2 regions of the Janthinobacterium sp. 13 genome follow, and region 1 is predicted to be linked to the other one. Evidence: riboswitches for the same ligand, from Rfam matches in the RefSeq annotation. Region 1 holds a riboswitch; the other holds the start of a gene.
What was found. A riboswitch is a leader RNA that binds a small molecule or an ion and turns the genes downstream of it on or off. The one in region 1 is predicted to bind thiamine pyrophosphate.
Positions count from the first base shown of each region.

Region 2: another riboswitch for thiamine pyrophosphate. It lies ahead of thiC (phosphomethylpyrimidine synthase ThiC); the one in region 1 lies ahead of CLU94_RS22130 (TonB-dependent siderophore receptor).

Region 1 covers NZ_PEEQ01000001.1:5,024,842-5,029,654, forward strand. Annotated here, with positions in the region: gene CLU94_RS22125 (AAA family ATPase) at 1-171, shown strand, start outside; gene CLU94_RS22130 (TonB-dependent siderophore receptor) at 168-2,315, opposite strand; TPP riboswitch at 2,402-2,499, opposite strand; gene CLU94_RS22135 (iron-containing alcohol dehydrogenase) at 2,567-3,724, opposite strand; gene CLU94_RS22140 (ferritin family protein) at 3,867-4,172, shown strand; gene CLU94_RS22145 (Imm26 family immunity protein) at 4,298-4,777, shown strand.
Region 2 covers NZ_PEEQ01000001.1:2,237,543-2,242,355, reverse strand. Annotated here, with positions in the region: gene CLU94_RS09825 (hybrid sensor histidine kinase/response regulator) at 1-1,090, shown strand, start outside; gene CLU94_RS09820 (response regulator) at 1,119-1,925, shown strand; gene CLU94_RS09815 (hypothetical protein) at 1,964-2,218, shown strand; TPP riboswitch at 2,327-2,442, shown strand; gene thiC (phosphomethylpyrimidine synthase ThiC) at 2,522-4,435, shown strand; gene thiS (sulfur carrier protein ThiS) at 4,456-4,659, shown strand; gene CLU94_RS09800 (thiazole synthase) at 4,685-4,813, shown strand, end outside.

The DNA.
Region 1 (4,813 bases):
CGCGAGTCGGAAGCCGTGCGCCAATTGATCTACCGCTACCTGCTCGATGAGCTCGACGCGCGCGGCATCGTCTACCACGTGCTGCGCGACAGCCTGGAGGCGCGCCTGGAACAGGCGGCGCCTTTGCTGCAGCAGGCGCTCGCTGCGGCGCCTGCCATTTCCCTCAATTAAAAGTCAAACTGCGCCGAGACCTTGAAGGTGCGGCTGGCGCCCGGATACAGATAGCCATCCGACTCCGGCGTCACGTCGCGCCAGTAGAACTTGTCAGCTACGTTGTTGACGGCGGCGCGCAGCACGGCGCGCGTGCCGGCGATGCGCGTGGCGTACGCGGCGCCCAGGTTGAACACGTTGTACGACGGCACGAAGGTCGTGTTGCTGTACTCAAACGCTTTCTTGCCCGCATATTCCCAGCTGCCATTCACGCTCAAGCCCGCCACCTGTTGCACGGCGTAATCCGCATGCACGGCCGCCTTGAAGGCCGGCACGTTGGGCACGCGCTTGCCGTCGAGGTCGGCATTGCCCGTGCCTGACTGCTGGCTGTTCAGGGCCGTCACGGATGCGCCCAGGCTCAGGCTGGACGATGCCTTTCCCTGGGCCGACAATTCCAGCCCCCGGTGCTGGGCCTGGCCCTCGCGCACGAAGTTATAGGCGGTGCTGTCGACGTACTGGTTGAATTCCAGGCCCTTGCGGATCTGGAACAGGCTGGCCGCCAGCATGAAGTCCGGCGTCACCTCCATCTTCACACCCAGTTCGACCTGCTTCGAGCGGCTGGGCGACAATTCCACGTTGGCATTGAGCGCCTTGCGGTCGGCCGTGCCGCCATGTTCCATGCCTTGCGAATAGGCCGCGTACACGGACAGATTGTCGAGCGGGGTGTAGACGAGCGAGACGTTGGGCAGCAGGAAATCGTGCTTGGCGCGGATTTCCGTATCGGCCTTGAGTACATACTGGTAGCCGTCGACATTGATATGGCGCAAGCCGCCATGCAGCTTCCAGTCCGGCGCCAGGCTGACGATGTCCTGCACGAAGACGGAGTTTTCCGTGTCCTTGCGCACCAGGCGCACGGGGCCTTGCACGCCCGTCGACATGTCGACGATCTGCGGGCGGTAGATGTTGCTCACGCCGGCCCAGTCGTACACGTACAGGCCGGCGCGGTCCTTGCGGCGGAAGGTCGAGACGCCGGCCGTGAATTCATGGCGCAGGGAACCGGTGGCGAACTTGCCCTGGATCATGGCTTGCGCGCTCAGCGGTTTTTTCGTCTCGCCCAGGCTGCGGTAGTCATACACGTCGAAGTCGCCATTGCCGCAGAAGCCGGGGTACAGGTCTTGCGCGCTGCAGCCATACGGGAAGGCCGTGTAGTCGTCGCGCTTGAACGAGTGCTGGTTGGCCGACAGGGTGGCATGCCAGTCGTCATTGAACGCGTACTGGAAGCGCAGGCCGAGATTGCTGGTGACGGTTTCCACGGGACGCGTCCACGGCTGCAGGTTGAGCATGGCGTCGGCGCTGATGCCGGTCGGCAAGGTTTTATTGTTCAGCAGCTGGAAGCCGGGCGCCGTCGCCTGCGCCTTGTCCTGGTAGTCGGCATCGATTTGCAGCAGGGCTTGCGGCGAAATCTGCCAGTCGAAGGCGCCGGAAATGAACTTGCGGTTGCCGTCCGCGCCCTTGATGTAGGAGCGCAGGCGCTCGGCGGCCACGTTGACGCGGTAACCGAAGCGCGTGTCTTCCAGGCGGCCGCCCAGGTCGATGGCGCCGTACACGGTGCCGCGCTCGCGCGTTTCCACGGTGACCGTGCGCAGCGGGGCGGCGGTGGGGCGCTTGACGATGAAGTCGATCACGCCGCCCGGCGCGGCCACGCCTGCCTGCAAGCCGGCCAGGCCCTTCAGCACTTCGATGCGTTCCTTGTTTTCCAGCGGGATTTGCGTGTCGCCAGGAATGGCCACGCCATCCTTGCGGTAGCTGGAATTGTTATCGAGCTTGAAGCCGCGGATGGAAAACTGTTCCGCATAGCCGACGGCGTTGTAGGCGTCGTTGATGCTGGTGTCGAGCTTGACTGCATCGCTGAGATTGCGGATCTGCAAGTCCTGCATGTCTTTTTGCGAAATGACGGTGACGGATGCCGGCGTCTGCAGCAGCGGCGCGTCGGAAAAGCCGCCCACGGAGGCGCGCTTGGCGGCCGGCGCCTTGCTGGCCGTGACGACGACTTCGGCCATGCTTTGCGCCTGCGGGTCGGCTGCGTCGGAAGCCAGGGCGGGCGCGGCAAACGCGTGCAGGATGGCCAGGGTCAAAACAGAAACGGATAAATTCGGTGTGGACATAGATTGCTCGTGGTTCAAGCCGTCTCTGGGAAAGAGCACGGCAGGCTGCTTGTTCGGCTGGCGCCAACGCAGGAGCTATCAAAGGAGGGAGGTACTTTGCGCTTTCCTTCGCTGGCATTATCCAGATCAGGTACGAAGGGTATCTCTCACCCGGATGACTGCTCCAGGACCCCTAGCGAAATGACAGCTTAGCATGAACCACGGCCAGCTGTCCCACCCGGCTGACCGTTTTACAACAGTGTGGTGCGAATCTACAAACTGAGTTCCAGCACCTTGCGGCTGACGGCGGGCGTCACTTCGCGCTGTTCGCCCAGGGCCGTCATGCCGTGCGCTTCCAGGGCGGACACGACGGCGTCCACGCTGGCGTGGTTGAGGCCGTAGTCGGCCAGGCGCGTCTTGACGCCCATGTGGCGGAAGAAGAATTCCGTGCGCGCGATGGCGGCTTCGATGCGGCCATCCTCGTCGCCGCCGTCCAGGCCCCACACGCGGGCCGCGTATTGCAGCAGCTTGGCGCGCTTGGCTTGTTTGCGCACGCGCAACATGCTGGGCAGGATGATGGCCAGGGTTTGCGCATGGTCGAGCTCGTACAAGGCCGTCAATTCGTGGCCGATGGCGTGCGTGGACCAGTCCTGCGGCACGCCCACGCCGATCAGGCCGTTCAAGGCCAGGGTGGCGCTCCACATCACGTTGGCACGCACGTCGTAGTCGTCCGGGTGCGACAGGGCTTTCGGGCCTTCTTCGATCAGCGTCAATAAAATGCCTTCGGCGAAGCGGTCTTGCACGGACGCGTTCACAGGGTAGGTCAAATACTGTTCCATCACATGCGCAAACGCATCGACGACGCCATTGCCCACCTGGCGCAGCGGCAAGGTGAATGTCTTCGACGGGTCCAGCACGGAGAATTTAGGATAGACCTTGCGGCTCATGAACGAGCGCTTTTCCTGCGTGGCCTTGCGCGTGATCACGGCCGAGCCATTCATTTCGGAACCCGTGGCCGGCAAGGTCAACACGGTGCCGAAGGGCAGGGCGGCTTCGACGATCTTGCCGCCTTTGGCCAGGATGTCCCACGCCACGCCTTCGTGCAGGGCGGCCGCGGCGATGAACTTGGTGCCATCGACCACGGAACCGCCGCCGACGGCCAGCAGGAAATCGATGCGCTCGCTTTTCACCATGGCCACGGCCTGCATCAGGGTTTCATAGCTGGGATTGGGTTCGATGCCGGCAAATTCCAGCACCGTATGGCCGGCCAGCGCCGCCTTGACTTCATCGTAGACGCCGTTCTGCTTGATGCTGCCGCCGCCATACGTCATGAGCACTCTGGCCTGGGGCGGGATCAGCGCCGTGATGGCGGCGATCTGGCCCTGGCCGAAAAGGATTTGCGTCGGATTGTAAAAGTCGAAATTGAACATGGGGCTCCTGCCGCTGAGGTTTAGGCTGTTGCTGAGCCATGATTATGGCCGAATGGGTGGAAACGTGCCGTGGACGCTTGAGCTTTTCGTCCGCGCGGTGGAGAATGCAGCCGATGTCACCACCACGCGAAAAGGAATGCGCATGACCACCGTCCCACTGGAAGAATCCGGCTTGCCGGCCACCGCGCTCGACATGCACCGCGCCATCGGCGCCACCATCGCCGCGCTGCAGGCGCTGGACTTGAACAGCCAGCGTTTCGAGGCGTGCACGGACCCGGAACTGCGCCGCGTGCTCGCGCATGCGGGCGACACCAGCCGCAAGGAAGCGGCCATGCTGCTCGAATGGATGCGCCGCCGCGACGCGCGCCTGGACACGGCCATGAAGGAAGCGCTGTTCAAGGCGGGGCCGATTGTTGCCCAGTATCACTATGACGAGAAAATATTGTAACTATTGGTTTGTTGCTGTGGCGTACCATGCGCCACTTTCGCATCGCTTCGCGTAGACTGTGCCCCTAATTAAATTTAACATCGGATAGCAGCGGCTGTCCGGTGTATTTCAGGGGGCTTCAAGAAATGAGATCATTACCATACCGAGAAGGCAGCTGGTTTGCCGTGCCCTTGCCGGGCGGCGGCTATGCCGTCGGCGTGGTGGCGCGCAGGGCGCCTGCCGGGCGCATCATGCTGGCGTATATGTTCGGGCCGAAGCGCGACAGCTTGCCCACGCTGGAAGAACTGGAAGGCTTGCGCCCGGAACAGGCCGTGCGCCGCCTGCGCACGGGCGACATGGCCCTGCTCAACGAGCGCTGGCCCCTGCTGGGCGACAGCCGCCACTGGGAGCGCGACGCCTGGCCCATGCCGGCCTTTATCCGCCGCAATGAATCCTTGCAGCGCGCCTGGCGCGCCAGCTATGCGGATGCCGACCCTGCCAAGCTGAACCGCGAGGAATCGATTCCCTTCGATACGCCGGGCATGGAAAGCGATTCCCTGTACGGCTATGGGGCGACGGAATTGTTGATGAATAAACTGCTGGCGCAGGAACAGGCGTCCGCCTGAGCGGCAGGGAACGGCACAACTGTACCGTTCCCGTCC
Region 2 (4,813 bases), 2.8 Mb from region 1:
GCTGGGCTTTGCGCAGCTGATGGCGTCCGACGTGCCGCCGCCCACCGTGCCGCAGCAGCGCTCGATCGAACAGATCCTCAAGGGCGGCTGGTATCTCTTGCGCTTGATCAATGAAATCCTCGACCTGGCCATGATCGAATCGGGCAAGGTGACGTTGTCGCAGGAAGCGATGTCCCTGCTCGACGTGCTGCAGGATTGCCAGGCGATGATCGCGCCGCAGGCGGAAAAACGAGGCATCAGCCTGCATTTCCCCCGCTGCGGCGAAGCCTACTTCGTGCATGCGGACCGCACGCGCGTAAAACAGGTGATGATCAACCTGTTGTCGAACGCCATCAAATACAACCAGGGCGGCGGTTCCGTCACCGTCGACTGCAGCCAGCGCGGCGCCAAGGTGCGCGTCAGCGTGCGCGACAGCGGCGCCGGCCTCGATGCGGGGCAGGTGGCGCAGTTGTTCCAGCCTTTCAACCGCCTGGGACAGGAAAACAGCACGGAAGAGGGCACGGGCATCGGCCTCGTCGTCACCAAGCAGCTGATTGAATTGATGGGCGGCACCATCGGCGTCGACAGCACGGTCGGCGTGGGCACCACCTTCTGGTTCGAGCTGGCCGCCAGCAGCGCGCCGGCACTGATGCTGGGCGACGGCGACGCGCTGCCGCAGGCGCAGGAGGCGCAGGAAAGCCAGCGCACCTTGCTGTACGTGGAAGACAATCCCGCCAACCTGGCGCTGGTGGAGCAATTGATCGCCCGCCGCAGCGACTTGAAGCTGCTCACGGCCATCGATGCGCACCTGGGCATCGACCTGGCGCGCACGTATCAGCCGGACGTGATCTTGATGGATATCAACCTGCCCGGCATCAGCGGCTATGGCGCCCTGCATATCCTGCACGACGATCCGCTCACGAAACATATTCCCGTGATGGCCCTGTCGGCCAACGCCGTGCCGCGCGACATCGAAAAGGGCCTGGAAGCGGGCTTCTTCCGCTACCTGACCAAGCCGATCAAGGTCGTCGAATTCATGGATGCGCTCGACGTGGCCCTGCACCATGCGGCCGCGCACGGCCTGGCCGACGACACTCATGCAGTACGCTAATTCAGCATCTATTTTTAGGAATACCGCCATGCTTCAAGCCACCGAGATCCTGAACGCCAGCATCCTCATCGTCGATGACCAGGAGGCCAACGTCATGCTGCTGGAACAGGTGCTGCGCAATGCCGGCTATACGCGCATCACCTCCACCATGGACCCGCAAGCCGTGCGCGCGCTGCACCAGCAGCACCGCTACGACCTGATCCTGCTCGACTTGCAGATGCCGGAAATGGATGGTTTTGAAGTCATGGAAGGCTTGCGCGACCTCGAGGCGGGCAGCTATCTGCCCGTGCTGGTGATCACGGCCCAGCCGGGCCACAAGCTGCGCGCGCTGCAGGCGGGCGCCAAGGATTTCGTCAGCAAGCCCTTCGACCTGGTGGAAGTCAAGACGCGCATCCACAACATGCTGGAAGTGCGATTGCTGTACCAGAAGCTGGCCGAATACAACAAGTCGCTGGAACAGATGGTGGAAGTGCGCACGGCGGAGTTGCGCGAAAGCGAAGCGCGCTTCCAGCGCTTCACGGAACTGTCGTCCGACTGGTACTGGGAGCAGGATGCGCAGGGCAACTTGACGCGCTTTTCCGGCCCCGTGGCTGAAATGCTGGGTATCGGCAGCGAGGAAGAGCCGCAGCGCTGGAACGCGGCCGAACGCGCCTTGCTCGACGCCAAGATTGCCGCAAGGGAACCGTTTCTCGACTTTATCTACAGCCGCGCCAACCTCGACGGCAGCACGCAATACCTGCAGGTGAGCGGCGAACCGATGTTCGACACGGGCAGCCGCTTCATCGGCTACCGCGGCATCGGCCTCGATGTCACGGAGCGCCATCGCAGTGCCTGATTTATACTGGGCGCCATCGATACAGACCAGGAAAAATCATGACCGACAAATCTCCCTCCTACTGGTTCCCCGCCAAGACCTATGGCTGGGGCTGGGGCTTGCCCATCACCTGGCAGGGCTGGCTGGTGTTCCTGGTCGCGCTGGCGCTGTTCGCCTGCGGCGCCTTCCTGTTCCCCCCGCAAACCATGCTGGTCGGCTACATCGTCTATGAAGTGGCCATCGTTGCCGTGCTCATTTTCATCTGCCAGCTGAAGGGCGAACCGACCAGCTGGCGCTGGGGCAAGAAGAAATAAGCGCGCTGCCGTCTGTTGCAATGCAGCAGATGCGCAAAGACGACACCTGCAAGAAATCATCTGGCCACGCGGCGCGAACCGCGTATAATTGGCTCGCTGCCGCAAGGCGGCAAACGCTAGGGGTCCTGCCTTTCGCTGTGGAAACACGGTGCAAGCGCGGGTGAGAAATACCCTCCGAACCTGATCTGGATAATGCCAGCGAAGGGAAGCTTTAGGATGACTGCACCCCGCTTTTCCGCGTGCGCAATTCCGAACCTCCTTAGCTGGCTCCAGGCTTAAAAATAGTCTAGCCAAGGAGCCAAAATGAACGCCAACCCGAAATTCCTCTCCGCCACCGCCACGGTCGACGAAGCCGCCATCGCGCCGCTGCCCAATTCGCGCAAGATTTACGTGCAAGGCAGCCGTCCCGACATCCGCGTGCCCATGCGCGAGATCAGCCAGTCCGACACGGAAGCGTCGTTCGGCGGCGAAAAGAATCCGCCGATCTACGTCTACGACACATCCGGCCCGTACACGGACCCGGACGTGAACATCGACATCCGCTCCGGCCTCGATACGCCGCGCCTGCCATGGATCATGGAGCGTGCCGACACGGAAGAATTGCCCGGTCCCACTTCCGACTACGGCATCGCCCGCCTGGCGGACCCGAAGCTGGCCGAGCTGCGTTTCAATTTGCACCGCAAGCCGCGCCGCGCCATCGCCGGCAAGAACGTGACGCAGATGCATTACGCGCGCCAAGGCATCATCACGCCGGAAATGGAATTCGTCGCCATCCGCGAAAACATGCGCCGCCAGGAGTATTTGCGCGAGCTCAAGGCTTCCGGCCCCATGGGCGAGCGCCTGGCCGACCTGATGGGCCGCCAGCATCCGGGCCAGTCCTTCGGCGCCAGCATCCCGGTCGAAATCACGCCGGAATTCGTGCGCGAGGAAATCGCCCGCGGCCGCGCCATCATCCCCGCCAATATCAATCACCCGGAAGTGGAGCCGATGATTATCGGCCGCAATTTCCTGGTGAAAATCAATGCGAATATCGGCAATTCCGCCGTAACCTCTTCCATCGGCGAGGAAGTGGAAAAGATGACCTGGGCCATCCGCTGGGGCGGCGATAACGTGATGGACTTGTCGACCGGCAAGCACATCCACGAGACGCGCGAATGGATCGTGCGCAACAGCCCCGTGCCCATCGGCACCGTGCCCATCTACCAGGCGCTGGAAAAGGTCAATGGCAAGGCGGAAGATCTGACGTGGGAAATCTTCCGCGACACCCTGATCGAGCAGGCCGAGCAGGGCGTCGATTATTTCACCATCCACGCGGGCGTGCTGCTGCGCTATGTGCCGATGACAGCCAAGCGCCTGACGGGCATCGTTTCGCGCGGCGGCTCCATCATGGCGAAATGGTGTCTGGCGCACCACCAGGAATCGTTCCTCTACACGCATTTCGAAGAAATTTGCGAAATCATGAAGGCGTATGACGTGTCGTTCTCGCTGGGTGACGGCTTGCGCCCCGGCTCCATCTACGACGCCAACGACGAAGCGCAGCTGGGCGAACTGAAAACCCTGGGCGAGCTGACGCAAGTTGCCTGGAAGCACGACGTGCAAGTGATGATCGAAGGTCCGGGCCACGTGCCCATGCAATTGATCAAGGAAAACATGGACTTGCAGCTGGAACAGTGCGGCGAGGCGCCGTTCTACACCTTGGGGCCGCTGACGACGGATATCGCGCCCGGCTACGACCACATCACCTCGGGCATCGGCGCGGCCATGATCGGCTGGTATGGCACGGCCATGCTGTGTTACGTGACGCCGAAGGAACACCTGGGCTTGCCGAACAAGGCGGACGTCAAGGACGGCATCATCACGTACAAGATCGCCGCGCACGCGGCCGACCTGGCGAAAGGCCATCCGGGCGCGCAAATCCGCGACAACGCGCTGTCGAAAGCCCGTTTCGAATTCCGCTGGGACGACCAGTTCAACATCGGCCTGGACCCGGACAAGGCGCGCGAATTCCACGATGAAACCTTGCCCAAGGATTCGGCCAAGGTGGCGCATTTCTGCTCCATGTGCGGCCCGCATTTCTGCTCGATGAAGATCACGCAGGAAGTGCGCGAATACGCGGCCGGCATGGGCATCGCGGAAGACAAGGCGCTGCAGCAGGGGATGGAGGTGAAAGCCATCGAATTCATCAAGAACGGCGCCGAGCTGTACCGCAAGGTCTGAAGGAGGGCGTGATGACTGCATTGATCGACATCACGCTCAACGGCGCGCCGCACCAGGTGCCGCCGGGGCAAACCCTGGACCAATTGATCGCCGCGTTGTCGCTGGAAAACCAGGCGCTGGCGCTGGCCGTCAACCGCAGCGTCGTGCCGCGCAAGGCGTGGCACGACCGGGTCCTGGAAATTCAAGACCAGGTGGAAATCGTACGCGCGATTGGCGGCGGTTAAGTTGAGAATAGACAAGGAAACGCACATGAATACCGCAACAAACAACGACCTGCTGACCATCGCGGGAAAACAGTATCGATCGCGCCTGCTGGTGGGCAGCGGCAAGTACAAGGATTTGCCGCAGACGCGCGAGGCAACGGACGCGGCCGAGGCG